Regions from separate parts of the Streptomyces sp. NPDC090119 genome, predicted to be linked through region 2. Evidence: riboswitches for the same ligand, from Rfam matches in the RefSeq annotation. Region 2 holds a riboswitch; the other holds the start of a gene.
The links. Region 2 has a riboswitch for S-adenosylmethionine ahead of ACIPPM_RS08900 (aminotransferase class V-fold PLP-dependent enzyme). Riboswitches for the same ligand answer to the same signal wherever they lie in the genome.

Region 1 (7,191 bases), on a different contig from region 2:
ACCAGCTGCTCAACGCCCTCCTGGACGACGAGCGCGCCCTCGCCCACGACCCGGTCACGGTCAACCGCCTGCGCCGGGTGCGTGAGGCGAGAAGGTCGGAGCGGTAGTTCCGCGGAGGCGTGAGCCGGGGTCCGCGCGGATAGTGTCGCTCTATGGGCAACCCTTCCCCTTCCCCCGACGACACCGCCGAGGACGGCGCGCTGCCGGTCCCGGTGACCCGGGCGGGCCGCGACGGTCTGCGGGCGCTGCTGGACCGGCCGCGCACCGCCGTGATCGGCCTGGACTTCGACGGCACGCTGGCCCCCATCGTCGCCGACCCCGACCAGGCCCGCGCCCACCCCGGCGCCGTGCCCGCGCTCGCCGCGCTCGCGCCGAAGGTGGCCTCCGTCGCCGTCGTCACCGGCCGCCCCGCCGGGGTCGCGGTCCGCAACGGCGGCTTCGCCGGAGTCCCCGGCCTGGAGCACCTCGTCGTCCTCGGCCACTACGGCGCCGAGCGCTGGGACGCCGTGACCGGCACCGTCACCGCGCCCGCCCCGCACCCCGGCATCGCCGCGGTCCGCGCCGAACTCCCCGGCGTCCTCGACCGGGCCGGTGCCTGGCCCGGCACCTGGATCGAGGAGAAGGGCCGCGCGGTCGCCGTCCACACCCGCCGCGCCGAGAACCCGGACGCCGCCTTCGACACCCTCCGCGCCCCCCTCACCGACCTCGCCACCCGCCACGGCCTCATCGTCGAACCCGGCCGCCTCGTCCTCGAACTCCGGCCCCCCGGCGTGGACAAGGGCGTCGCCCTCCTCGACCACCTCCGCACCACCGGCGCCGAGTCCGTCCTCTACGCGGGCGACGACCTCGGCGACCTCCCCGCCTTCGCGGCCCTGGAAAAACTCCGCTCCAACGGCTTCCCGGCCCTGTTGGTCTGCAGCGGCAGCACGGAGGTCACGGAACTGGCGGAACGCGCGGACCTGGTGGTGGACGGCCCCGGGGGAGTGGTGGCGCTGCTGGAGGGCTTGGCGGCCCACGCCGGATAGGACAGCGGCCCCACCCTCATGTCCGCCCCGGCCGACAGCATGGCAGCATGCGCGGCATGGAGATCATCCCCGGCCGTGGTGTCGACCTCGTCGAGATCGGTGACCACCGCGCGCACGTCGAGGAGCGTCTCGGACCGCCGTACCACGGACCCGGCGGCGAGCGCGCGGTCTACGACACCACGCCGATGCTGGTGATCACCTACGCGGCGGACAGCACGGACAGCACGGACAGCACGGTCGAGCTCGTCGAGATGAAGTACAGCGGCGAGGGAGGGGATGCCGAGGCCCGGCTGGACGGAATCCAGCTGACCCACCGTTTCCTCGACGACGTCGTGGCCGATCTCCATGCTCGGGGGTACACCAGCACCCCCTCCGACATCGGTCATGACTTCCACGCCGGTTTCAGCGTGTGGTCCATGCACTCGCTGTGGGCACTCGACCTCGACCCAGCGGCCGACGAGGACGATGAGCGCGCCGTCGCGGAGGGTGTCTCGGTGGCGCCGTACGCCTACTTCTGCGGCTGAGGAGGACCGAACCCCGACAGCCGCAGACCGGTCAGCCGCGCAGCGCGGTCAGCTGGTCCAGGAACCACTTGGTGGGGGGCAGGGCGGTCGCCGCCGAGGCCAGGTGCTTGGAGCGTTCGGCGCGGGCGGGGTCCGGGAGGGTCAGGGCCTCGTGGAGGGCTTCCGCGGTGCCGACGACGTCGTACGGGTTGACCGTGATCGCGTGCTCGGCCAGCTCCTCGTAGGCGCCCGCCTCGCGGGAGAGGACCAGGGCGACGCCCTCGTCGGAGACGACCGGGACCTCCTTGGCGACCAGGTTCATGCCGTCGCGGATGGGGTTCACCAGGGCCACGTCGGCGAGGCGGTACGCGGCCAGGGAGCGGGCGAAGTCGTCGTCGAGGTGGAGCAGGACCGGGGTCCAACCGGGCGTCCCGTACTCGGAGTTGATCTCCTCCGCGACCCGGCGTACCTCGTCCATGTAGGAGCGGTACAGGGCGAGGTCCTGGCGGGACGGGTAGGCGAAGGCCACGTGGACCACGCGCTCGCGCCACTCGGGGTGGTCCTCCAGGAGGCGGCGGTACGCCAGCAGGCCGCGCACGATGTTCTTGGACAGCTCGGTGCGGTCCACCCGGACGATCGACCGGCGCCCCTCGCCGATCTGCTCGCGCAGCGCCGCCATCCGCTCGTCCACGTCCGCCCGGTGCGCCCGCTCCCGCAGGAACTCCGCGTCCGCGCCCAGACCGTGCACCCCGATCTCCGTACCCGACGGGATGCCGGGGCCCAGCACCGCGTGGCAGCAGTCGGTGAACGCGTCCGCCCAGCGCCGGGTCAGGAACGCCGCCCGGTCCGCGCCCAGGATGCCGGTGAGCAGCTCGGCCGCGATGTCGTCCGGGAGCAGGCGGAAGTAGTCCGGCGGCGCCCAGGGGGTGTGCGAGAAGTGGCCGATGCGCAGGTCGGGGCGGAGCTTGCGCAGCATCCGGGGGGCCAGCGCCAGGTGGTAGTCCTGGATCAGCACCGCCGCGCCCTGCCCCGCCTCCTCGGCCAGCGCCTGGGCGAACGCCTGGTTGTAGGCGCGGTACGCGTCCCACTGCCGACGGAACTCCGCGTCGAACACCGGCTCCAGCGGGGTCTGGTACATCATGTGGTGCACGAACCACAGCGCCGAGTTGGCGATCCCGTTGTACGCGTCGGCGTAGACGTCCGCGTCGATGTCCAGCATCCGCACCCGCTGCCCGCCGGTGTCCTCGGCGGGGAGCAGCCCGCCGCCCGCGCGCCGCACCGCCTCCCGGTCGCCGTCCCCGAGCGCGGCGCACACCCACACCGCGTCGGTGTCCGGACCGATCGCCGACAGCCCCGAGACGAGACCGCCGCCACCCCGCCGGGAGCCCAGCTCCCCGTCCGGACCCACCGTGTACGAAACCGGGCCGCGATTGGACGCGACCAGCACCTCAGCACCCTGCGTAGCCATGGCCTCAACCTAGCCCGGCCCACAAACGCTCAAACGTACGCGCGACCGGCGAGCCGGACCGTATACGGCCCCGCTCACGCCACCTTCCGCGCCGCGTACTCCGCGATCTCCGCCATCGGCGGCCGCTCCTCGGTGTCCACCGAGTGGGTACGCGGCTCGAAACCGTCCACCCCCCGCTCGAACTGGGTCAGCGCGGGCCGCACCAGGTGCCCGCGCGCGAGCCGGAGCTGCGCGGTGCGGTAGATCGCGGCCGCCATCCGGCCGAGCGCCTGCCCGTCCTGGTGCCGGTGCTTGCGCACCCCGACGTCCACCTGGGCCAGCGCGTCCAGCCCGACCAGATGCAGCGAGTCGACCAGCATGCCCAGCTCGACCCCGTACCCCACCGGGAACGGCAGCCGCTCCAGCAGCGAGCGCCGGGCCGCGTACTCCCCGCCCAGCGGCTGCACGAACCCGGCCAGCTGCGGCCAGTGCATGTTCAGCAGCGGGCGCGCCATCAGCTCGGTCACTCGGCCGCCCTGCCCGGCGGCGCCGCCCAGCGGACGGTCGTACATCGCCTTGACCAGGTCGATCCCCGGATCGGTGAGCAGCGGGCCGACGATGCCGAGGACGAAGTCGGAGGAGAACTCGCGCAGGTCGGCGTCGACGAAGGCCACGATGTCCCCGCTGGTCGCCAGCAGGGAGCGCCACAGCACCTCGCCCTTGCCGGGCACGGCGGGCAGCCGGGGCAGGATGTCGTCCCGGTGCACGACCCGCGCGCCCGCGGCGGCCGCCACCTCGGCGGTGCGGTCGGTGGACCCGGAGTCCACCACGACTATCTCGTCCACCAGCGGCGCCTGCGCCATCAGGTCGTGCCGGATCACGGAGACGATCTCGCCGACCGTCGCCTCCTCGTTCAGCGCGGGCAGCACCACGGAGACCCGCTGCCCGGACCGCTGCTTGGCGGCCAGCACGCGGTGCGGCGGGCGGTCGGCCACGGACCAGGAGCGGGTGGCCAGCCAGCGCTCGGTTTCTTCCAGCATGGTCTGCGGCTCCTCACGTGATCCATCTCGCGGTTCGGACGACACCTTCAACTCTCCTGGCCTTCGGTTACAGTCTTGGACAACGCCGATGACCATCGCATGTCGAGGTCGGCGGGCGTTCACAACCGAATACCGCTCATCCAGAGGGGCAGAGGGAAACGGCCCGATGAAGCCCCGGCAACCCTCCAGCCGGTCTCGTGCGCGCGACACACCGCGACACCGCGAGGCTCCCGGCTAGGGAAGGTGCCAAATCCGTCTCACGGCGAGATGCGTCGTGGGAAAGATGAGGAGAAAGGGCCTCGCCTCCATGGCTGTGCAGACTGTCGCCACCCCCACCGTAGATCTCGGCCCCGCCGCCGCCCTGAGCTGCCGGGAGTGCGGACACCGCGTCCCGCTCGGGCCCGTCTTCGCCTGTGAGGAGTGTTTCGGGCCGCTGGAGATCGCCTACGACTTCTCCGCGTACGACACCGAGAAGCTCCGCGCCCGCATCGAGTCCGGCCCCGCGAACATCTGGCGCTACGCCCCGCTGCTGCCCGTCCCCGCCGACGTGGCCGACAAGCCCAACCTCAACCCCGGCTGGACCCCGCTGGTCAAGGCCGACCGCCTGGCGGCCGAACTCGGCGTCACGGGCGGGCTGTTCGTCAAGGACGACTCCGGCAACCCGACGCACTCCTTCAAGGACCGCGTCGTCGCCCAGGCGCTGGAGGCCGCCCGCGCCTTCGGCTTCACCACCCTGTCCTGCTCCTCCACCGGCAACCTGGCCGGCGCGGTCGGCGCCGCCGCCGCCCGCGCGGGGCTGCGGTCCTGCGTGTTCATCCCGCACGACCTGGAGCAGGGCAAGGTCGTCATGGCCGCCGTCTACGGCGGTGAGCTGGTCGGCATCGAGGGCAACTACGACGACGTGAACCGCTTCTGCTCCGAGCTGATCGGCGACCCGGCGGGCGAGGGCTGGGGCTTCGTCAACGTCAACCTGCGGCCGTACTACGCCGAGGGCTCCAAGACCCTCGCCTACGAGATCTGCGAGCAGCTCGGCTGGCGGCTGCCCGACCAGCTGGTGGTGCCGATCGCCTCCGGCTCCCAGCTCACCAAGATCGACAAGGGGCTGAAGGAGCTGATCGCGCTCGGCCTGGTCGAGGACAAGCCGTACAAGATCTTCGGCGCCCAGGCGGAGGGCTGCTCCCCGGTGTCGGCCGCGTACAAGGCGGGCCACGACGTGGTGCGGCCGCAGAAGCCGGACACCATCGCCAAGTCCCTCGCCATCGGCAACCCGGCCGACGGGCCGTACGTGCTGGACATCGCCCGCCGCACCGGTGGCGCGGTGGAGGACGTGACGGACCCGCAGATCGTGGACGCCATCAAGCTGCTGGCCCGCACCGAGGGCATCTTCGCCGAGACGGCGGGCGGGGTGACGGTCGGTGTCACCCGCAAGCTGATCGAGTCCGGCGCGCTGGACCCCTCGCTCACCACCGTCGTCCTCAACACCGGCGACGGCCTGAAGACCCTGGACGCGGTCGCCGGTACCGGCCTGTCCGCGACCATCCGCCCGAACCTGGACTCCTTCCGAGAGGCTGGCCTCGCATGAGCGTGACCGTTCGCATCCCGACCATCCTGCGCACCTACACCGGCGGCCAGGCCGAGGTCGCCGCCGAGGGCGGCACGCTCGCCGAGGTCATCGAGGACCTGGAGAAGACGCACACGGGCATCGCAGCCCGCGTCCTGGACGACCAGGGCAAGCTGCGCCGGTTCGTGAATGTCTACGTCAATGACGACGACGTGCGTTTCGAGGGCGGACTTCAGACCGTGACCCCCGACGGCGCGGGTGTCTCCATCATTCCGGCGGTCGCCGGAGGCTGAAATTACCTTCGGTAACCACGGTTACCGTCAGTTCAGCGAATGGCCTTCTCCGTAAGAGAAACGGAGGGGGCCATTCTGTGTGATTGAGCGCGGTAGGGTTGGGGAACGCGCTCCCGCTCAGCTGGGCCGGGGGCCCTTGATTCATGCCGCTGACCCGACAAGAAGTAGCCAAAATGCACGGGTAATGTGCGGCATTTGTTGTTTTTACGGGGCCCGACTTGCCCTGAATTCGACCGAAGTTGCGGCAGATTCCGGACTGTGTCCGTCCGGAATTCTCGTCCGATTGACCTGTTGCAGACGGCAGTTGGACAGATACATTCAGCCGCGGTCGACGCGTTCCGGCGCACGCCCCCGACCAATGGGGTGCGAGGTCTGACCCGGGTCCGCGAGGTGCGGGTCCGCGCAAGGGCCAGTAATAGGGGAGTTGGCATGGCTCAGGGCACCGTCAAGTGGTTCAACGCGGAGAAGGGGTACGGCTTCATCGCGGTCGACGGTGGTGCGGACGTCTTCGTCCACTACAGCGCCATTCAGATGGACGGCTACCGCGCCCTGGAAGAGGGCCAGCGGGTGGAGTTCGAGATCTCGCAGGGCCAGAAGGGTCCGCAGGCCGACATGGTTCGCGTCACCGCCTGAACGTCTCCAGCAGAGCGCAGGGCCCGCACCGGCACAGGGTGCGGGCCCTTCGTCCTGTTAAGTCCCGTCCTGATCCCCCGAAGGCGCTTGCACTCGCCCTGGGTGAGTGCTAATCATTGCGTTAGCACTCTGAAGGTGAGAGTGACAACGAAGGACCGGGTCGGTGAGGCCCGCGGACCGGGTGGGGCAAGGAACCACAAGGTCGGCGAGCCGTCCGTCGCGGGCGCGGGCGCGGTCCGAAGGAATCACCCCCAGTCCTGGAGGGACCACTTCACATGGCCAAGATCATCGCGTTCGACGAGGAGGCGCGGCGCGGCCTCGAGCGCGGCATGAACCAGCTCGCGGACGCCGTCAAGGTGACGCTCGGCCCCAAGGGCCGCAACGTCGTCCTCGAGAAGAAGTGGGGCGCCCCCACGATCACCAACGATGGTGTCTCCATCGCCAAGGAGATCGAGCTCGAGGACCCGTACGAGAAGATCGGCGCCGAGCTGGTCAAGGAAGTCGCCAAGAAGACGGACGACGTCGCCGGTGACGGTACGACCACCGCGACCGTGCTGGCCCAGGCCCTGGTCAAGGAGGGCCTGCGCAACGTAGCCGCCGGCGCCAACCCGATGGCCCTCAAGCGCGGTATCGAGAAGGCCGTCGAGGCCGTCTCCACCGCTCTGCTGGAGCAGGCCAAGGACGTGGAG
Region 2 (7,191 bases):
ACCACATCCTGGACCGCCCGCGCAACGCCCCGACGCGTACCGCGTTCGGTGTCGCCTGGGTCACGGTGTACATGATCGGTCTGGTCGGCGGTGGCAACGACCTGTGGGCCACCCACTTCCACCTGTCGATCAACCAGGTCACCTGGTTCGTCCGGATCTTCTTCTTCGCCGGACCGGTGATCGCGTTCATCGTCACCAAGCGGATCTGCCTGGGCCTCCAGCGCCGGGACAAGGACAAGGTGCTGCACGGCCGCGAGACCGGCATCATCAAGCGCCTGCCGCACGGTGAGTTCATCGAGGTGCACGAGCCGCTCAGCCAGGAGCAGCTCCACACCCTGACGGCGCACCACCAGTACGAGCCCGCCGAGATCGGCCCCACGGTCGACGAGAACGGGGTCGAGCGCAAGGTCAAGCCCGCCGAGCGGCTCCGGGTCAAGCTGTCCAACGCCTACTACGGCGAGGACAACCAGATCCCGAAGGCGACCGTCGACGAGTACAAGGAGATCACGAGCGGCCACGGCCACCACTGATCCCCGCGTCGCCACACCACGGCCGAAGGGCCCCGTCCGGAACACCGGCGGGGCCCTTCGCCCTGTTCAGGCTGGATAAGGTGGGACCGGGCACCCCACGTGCCCGCAGGACGCGTACGACCTGTCTTTCTCACACACCCAGGAGCGGCTGATGAGCGCTGTGACCCCCGCTGGAGGCGACACCGCGGCGGGCCGTTCCTGGCCCGAGGTACTGAACGCCCTGCTGGAGGGCCGGGACCAGAGCGCGGACGCCACCGCCTGGGCGATGGACCGGATCATGCGCGGCGAGGCCACGGACGCCCAGATCGCGGGCTTCCTGGTGGCGCTGCGGGCCAAGGGCGAGACGGTCGAGGAGATCACCGGGATCGTCCGGGCGATGTATGAGCACGCCAACGTGATCGAGGTGCCCGGCCGGACCGTGGACATCGTCGGCACCGGCGGGGACGGCGCCAAGACGGTGAACATCTCCACGATGTCCTCCATCGTGGTGGCGGGCACAGGTGCCAAGGTCATCAAGCACGGCAACCGGGCCGCGTCCTCGGCCTCCGGTTCCTCGGACGTGCTGGAGCGGCTCGGGGTGAACCTGGAGCTGACGCCGAAGCGGGTGGCGGAGGTCGCGGAGGAGGCGGGGATCACCTTCTGCTTCGCGGTCAAGTTCCACCCGGCGCTGCGTCACGTCGGCGCCGCCCGCGGCCAGCTGGGCATCCGTACGGTCTTCAACGTCATCGGTCCGCTGACCAACCCGGCGCGGGTGCGGTCCCAGGCGGTCGGCGTGGCGAACCTCGCCATGGCACCGATCGTGGCGGGCGTCTTCGCCGAGCGCGGCAACTCCTCCCTCGTCTTCCGGGGCGAGGACGGCCTGGACGAGCTGACCACCACCGCGCCCTCGCGGGTGTGGATCGTGCGCGACGGCAAGGTCACCGAGGAGGTCTTCGACCCGCGGGACGTCGGCATCGAGCTGGTGCCGGTGGAGGCGCTGCGCGGCGGCGACCCGGCATACAACGCGATGGTGGCCCGGCAGGTGCTGGAGGGCGAGCGCGGGCCGGTGCGGGACGCGGTGCTGCTGAACTCGGCGGCCGCGCTGGTCGCGCTGGACCCGACCGGGGAGCCGCTGGCCGACCAGCTACGGGCGGGCATGGCGCGGGCCGCCGAGTCCATCGACTCCGGCGCCGCGGCGCGCACGCTGGAGCGCTGGGTGGCCGCGAGCAACCGGTAGCGGGTGTCGTTTCGGCGCGGCGGGGAGCGGTGGCTCTCCGCCGCGCCGGCGTTCCGGCATCCGGACGCCGGTTGCGCCGGGTGATCCGTCCGGATAACTTGCGTGTCAGGTCATGAGCGACAGCCATGCGGCCCCGGCCGGCTGTCCGGCAACCCTCCGTCCGTGGCGGGGTGCTCCGGGTGAGGACCAGGCCGTGGTCCAGAAGGTCCACGGCAAGCGCGGACCCCTCGAAGAGCCAGGGGTCCTGGTCGTACGAGGGAGCCTTCTTCCGTGAGCAAGCGAATGCGCTAGGGCCGCCGAGCCCCGCCTCCGCACACCCCTTTTCTCTCTTTTCCGCGCCTTCCGGTGCCGCGCCCGCATGCCCTGCGCCCGCGGTGACTCCGGCCTGCCTCACGGGAGTTCAGCCATGTCCGTCTCCACCGCCTTCGCCCCCGCCCCCGCCGCCACCGAGACCCTGCCCGCCCCGCTGCCGGTGCTCGGCCGGGACGTCACCGTGCCGCTCGTCACCGGCGGCGAGGTGGGCTACGCCGCGCTCGACTACGCCGCCAGCGCCCCCGCCCTCCAGCGGGTCTGGGACGACATCGCCGCCTACGTCCCCTACTACGGCAGCGTGCACCGGGGCGCCGGGCACCTCTCGCAGCTCTCCACCGAGCTGTTCGAGAACGCCCGCCGCACGGTCGCGGAGTTCCTCCACTGCCGGGACGACGACCAGGTGGTCTTCACCCGGTCCACCACGGACTCGCTGAACCTGCTGGCCCGCGCGCTGCCCGCCGGGTGCGAGGTGTACGTCTTCGAGACCGAGCACCACGCCGCGCTGCTGCCCTGGCGCGCGGCCGACGTGACCTTCCTGGACGCCCCGCGCACTCCCGAGGCGGCCGTGCGCACGCTGGAGCGGGCCCTCGCCGCCCGGGACACCGCGCGCCCCGCGCTGGTCTGCGTCACCGGCGCCTCCAACGTCACCGGCGAGCTGTGGCCGGTGCGTGAACTGGCGGCGGCCGCGCACGCGTCCGGCGCGCGGATCGTCCTGGACGCCGCCCAGCTGGTGCCGCACCGGCCGGTGAGCGTGCGGGAGCTGGACGTGGACTGGATCGCGTTCTCCGGGCACAAGCTGTACGCGCCCTTCGGCTCCGGGGTGCTGGCCGGGCGGGCCGACTGGCTCACGGCGGCCGAGCCGTACCTCGCGGGCGGCGGCGCCAGCCGCACGGTGGCCCGGCGCGCGGACGGCTCGGTGGAGGTGGAGTGGCACGAGGGCGCCGCCCGGCACGAGGCGGGTTCCCCCAACGTCATCGGCGCCTACGCGGTCGCCTCGGCCTGCCGGGCGCTCGCCGAGGCCGGTCCCGAGGCGCTGGCCGCCCGTGAGGAGCGGCTGCTCGGGCTGCTCCGCGCGGGTCTCACCGAGGTGCCCCAGGTGCGGGTGCTCTCCCTCTTCGGTGACGACGCCCCGCGGGTCGGTGTGCTGTCCTTCGTCGTCGACGGCTGGAACAGCTCCCATCTCGCCGCAGCGCTCTCCGCCGAGTACGGCATCGGCGTCCGCGACGGCCTGTTCTGCGCCCACCCCTTGGTGCACGCGCTCCTGGGCACCGGCCCCGCCGAGCAGAGCGGCTGCGGCACCGGGACCCTGAACGCCCTCCGCGTCAGCTTCGGCGCGGGCACCCCGGACGAGGACGTCACCCGCTTCGTGACGGCGGTACGCGAACTGGTCACCCAGGGTGCGAAGTGGACCTACCGCACGGAGAACGGCCGCTGCGTCCCGGAGAACTGAGGCTCGTCAGGAGTCCGGGCGGGTCAGGAGTCCAGGCCGATCGCGAAGGCCGCTTCCAGGTCGTGCTGGGAGTAGGTGCGGAAGGCGACGTGGGTGTCGGTGCCCTCCACGCCCTGGATCTTGCTGATGCGGCCGGGGATGACCTCGGCGAGATCCTCGTGGCGGGCCACGCGGACCATGGCGATCAGGTCGTAGGTACCGGTGACGGAGAAGACCTCGCTCACGCTCTCCAGCGCGGCGATCTGTTCGGCGATCTCCGGAATCCGGTCCACGCTGGTCTTGATCAGGACGATCGCGGTGATCACGGCTGGTTCTCTCCCTTGGACGCCGGAGCCGGGGCGGGCCCAACTCTAGCCTCGCCCGGACCGTCCTTCTCGCCCTGCTTGCGCCCGTACCGCAGCCAGGCGTAGCCGAAGCCCAGGCAGAAGCCGATCACATGGGCGAGGTAGGCGACGCCGGGGCCCTCGGGCGCGCGGCCCGCCGCGTACCACTGGAGGGCGGCCCAGAAGGGCAGCACCACCCAGGCCGGGAAGCGCAGCGGGAGGAAGAACAGGAACGGGAGGAGACTGGTGACACGGGCCCGCGGAAAGAGGTGGAGGAACGCGCCGAGGACCGCCGAGATGGCGCCCGAGGCACCGACCAGGGACTGCTCGGAGTCCGCGTTGGCGAGCGCGTACCCGAGCAGGGCGAGGTAGCCGCAGCCGACGTAGAACAGGGTGAACTCGACGCGGCCCATCCGTTCCTCGGTCAGCACGCCGAAGACGAAGAGGAAGAGCATGTTGCCGAGCAGATGCACCCAGCTGCCGTGCACGAACAGCGCGGTCACCGGGGTGAGCGCCTCGCGCACCGGCTCCGCGAAGAGCCCGGCCGGGATCACCCCCCAGTGCCGGAAGTACGCCCGCTGCGCCGCGAGCAGCGTCTCCCCGGTGCCGTACGCGCGGGTGAAGCCGGAGGCCGGGCCCAGCAGGAAGATCAGGCAGCACAGGGCGATGAGGCCGTACGTCAGCGGCGCCGGGGTGGTCCGGACCGCCCTGACGGTCCGGGCGGCGGTCGTGCTCCACTCTCTGATCATGAATACAGAGCATGACGTAACCGGACGCACTGGTACAGACCGCCTCGCCGCTTCGGACAGGCGGGCGGCGAACACCCGGCAGGCCGTAGGGTTACGGCCACACGCGCCGGGACCCGGCGCGCGACCGGCCACCCAAGCGACGAGAAGGAAGCGAGCTGCACCATGACGGTTCCTCCGCCGACCGCCACGACACGCTGGCGCTGCACCCTGTGCGGCAACCTCACCCGATTCGACGTGACCCGCTCCTCCAAGGCCGTCGAGTACGTCCACCTCGACCTGGCCGGAGAGCCGACCGTCGAGGAACGCGAGGTGGTCAGTGAGACCATCGAGTCGGTCCGCTGCCGCTGGTGCAACGCGGTGGACCAGGTGGAACTCGTGGACAGGCCGGGCACCGCCTCCTAGGAGAGCGGGGCGCGCCGCGCGGGACGGAACAGGTGGGTCGGGCATGTCGGGCATTGGGGTGTGACGGATTATGGAGACCGCGGACGGGGGGCCGGAGGACGGCACCGCCGAGGTGCTTGACCGTCCGCTGCCCGACGGCGTGCGCCGCCGGGTCGTGCAGATCGTCTCGGACGCCTTCGGAGCCCTGACCATGGCCGAACTGCCCGCCCAGCTGCGGCAGTACGCCCGGTTCACCCCGAACCGGCGGGCCAAGTTCGCCGGGACCGCGATGGCGGCCGCGCTGGAGACGGAACGCCTCTTCCGGCAGCGGATCGGCGAGCGCTACAAGGAGACCCAGCCGGAGCTGTGCGGCGCCCTGGAAGCGGGCTCCCCGCCCCCGGCCGCCGACCCGCTGGACGTCGCGGCCGCCGCCTATGTGCTGCGCCCGACGGGCTGGGCCAAGCTGGTCGCCGCGGCCGGTGAGGAGGCCCAGCGCGCGGACGCCGAACGCGCGGACGACGAGAGCCGGGCCGAGCTGGAGCGGCTGCGCGAGGAGCTGGCCCAGGCCCGCGAGCACGCCCGTACCGAGACCGGTCGGTTTCGCGCCGAACTGGACGCGGCCAAGAAGGAGACCGACGCGCTGCACCGCAAGCTGCGCTCGGCCCTGAGCGACGTCAAGCGCGGTGAGGCCGCGCTGCGCAAGGAGCGCGCCGAGACCGAGTCGGTGCGCGCCGAGGGGCAGGTGGCCGTGTCGGCCGCCGAGAGCGAGTCCCGTCGGCTGAAGACCCGCCTCGGCGAGTCGGAGGCCGCCCTGGAGGCGACCCGCCGCGCGGTCCGCGAGGGCCGCAGCGTGGAGGACATGCGGGTACGGCTGCTGCTCGACACCGTGCTGGAGGCGGCCCAGGGGCTGCGCCGCGAACTCGCGCTGCCGCCGGTGTCGGTGCGCCCGGCCGAGACCGTGGACGCGGTCGAGCCGGGCCGGATGAGCCCCAAGGACATCGCCGCCCGCGCCCTGTCCGAGCACGACCCCGCGATCCTGGACCAGTTGCTGGCCCTGCCGCAGGCTCATCTGGTGGTCGACGGCTACAACGTCACCAAGACCGGCTATCCGCAGATGCCGCTGGAGAAGCAGCGGCTCAGACTCCTCGGCCAGCTCTCCGCGCTCGCCGCGCAGACCGGCGCCGAGGTCACCTGTGTCTTCGACGGCGCCGAACTGGTCGCGCCGGTCCTGCTCGCGCCGCCGCGCGGGGTCAGGGTGCTGTTCTCCAAGCCCGGGGTGACGGCCGACGAGCTGATCCGTCAGCTGGTGCGCGCCGAACCGCCCGGCCGTCCGGTCATCGTGGCCTCCACCGACCGCGAGGTGGCGGACGGGGTCGCACGCGCCGGAGCGCGCCCGGTGGCCTCTGCGGTACTTCTCAAGCGCCTGTCCTGAACGCCCAACGGACGTGTCACATGCCCGGATTGATGGAGTCTGTGGACGACGGAGAGTCAACCTGACGTCACGTGTGGTGCGTTGAGTGCAAAATATGCAGCGAGTGACTGGATTTTTTGCTGTGAGGATTTGAACTGATCACAACTAGGTCACTAGGGTCGGTTCGAACCTCCGAGCGGGTGATCACTCACAAGAAGGAGTTCGTCCTCCGTGGCGTCCCATCGTCGACCCAAGCAGCCGAGCCGCACGCGTGTCACCGTGCTGACCACCGCGGCCGCCGCCGCCGTCGCGCTCAGCGCGAACGCGGCCAACGCAGCCCCGAGCGAGAAGCCCGGCAAGACCGAGGTCAAGGCGCAGGTCGACAAGCTCTACGAGCAGGCCGAGCAGGCCACCGAGAAGTACAACGGCGCCAAGGAGAAGCAGGAGAAGCTCCAGAAGGAGATCTCCACCATCCAGGACAACGTCGCCCGCGGCCAGCAGGACCTGAACAAGCTGCGCGACGGCCTCGGTTCGCTCGCCACCGCCCAGTACCGCAGCGGCGGCATCGACCCCTCGGTGCAGCTCTTCCTCTCCGCCGACCCGGACGACTACCTCGACAAGGCGTCCACGCTCGACCAGTTGAGCGGCCAGCAGGTCGAGGCGCTGAAGAAGATCCAGGACAAGCAGCGCGAACTCGCCCAGGACCGCGCCGAGGCCACCGAGAAGCTCAAGGACCTCGCCGCCACCCGCACCGAGCTGGGCAAGAAGAAGAAGGAGGTCCAGGGCAAGCTGGGCGAGGCGCAGCGCCTGCTCAACACC

Region 1: linked by a shared signal. The riboswitch ahead of thrC (threonine synthase) and the one ahead of ACIPPM_RS08900 (aminotransferase class V-fold PLP-dependent enzyme) in region 2 are both predicted to bind S-adenosylmethionine.

The regions. Positions count from the first base shown of each region.
Region 1 is NZ_JBIVDK010000006.1:149,940-157,130, forward strand. Features, by position in the region: gene ACIPPM_RS25400 (DUF3263 domain-containing protein) at 1-107, shown strand, start outside; gene otsB (trehalose-phosphatase) at 153-1,025, shown strand; gene ACIPPM_RS25410 (hypothetical protein) at 1,073-1,549, shown strand; gene ACIPPM_RS25415 (trehalose-6-phosphate synthase) at 1,581-2,996, opposite strand; gene ACIPPM_RS25420 (glucosyl-3-phosphoglycerate synthase) at 3,071-4,015, opposite strand; SAM riboswitch class I at 4,149-4,305, shown strand; gene thrC (threonine synthase) at 4,323-5,597, shown strand; gene ACIPPM_RS25430 (MoaD/ThiS family protein) at 5,594-5,869, shown strand; gene ACIPPM_RS25435 (cold-shock protein) at 6,299-6,502, shown strand; gene groL (chaperonin GroEL) at 6,778-7,191, shown strand, end outside.
Region 2 is NZ_JBIVDK010000002.1:333,243-340,433, reverse strand. Features, by position in the region: gene ACIPPM_RS08910 (cytochrome bc complex cytochrome b subunit) at 1-530, shown strand, start outside; gene trpD (anthranilate phosphoribosyltransferase) at 682-1,746, shown strand; SAM riboswitch class IV at 1,855-1,971, shown strand; gene ACIPPM_RS08900 (aminotransferase class V-fold PLP-dependent enzyme) at 2,153-3,508, shown strand; gene ACIPPM_RS08895 (Lrp/AsnC family transcriptional regulator) at 3,532-3,813, opposite strand; gene ACIPPM_RS08890 (rhomboid family intramembrane serine protease) at 3,810-4,580, opposite strand; gene ACIPPM_RS08885 (hypothetical protein) at 4,743-4,982, shown strand; gene ACIPPM_RS08880 (NYN domain-containing protein) at 5,050-6,393, shown strand; gene ACIPPM_RS08875 (NlpC/P60 family protein) at 6,604-7,191, shown strand, end outside.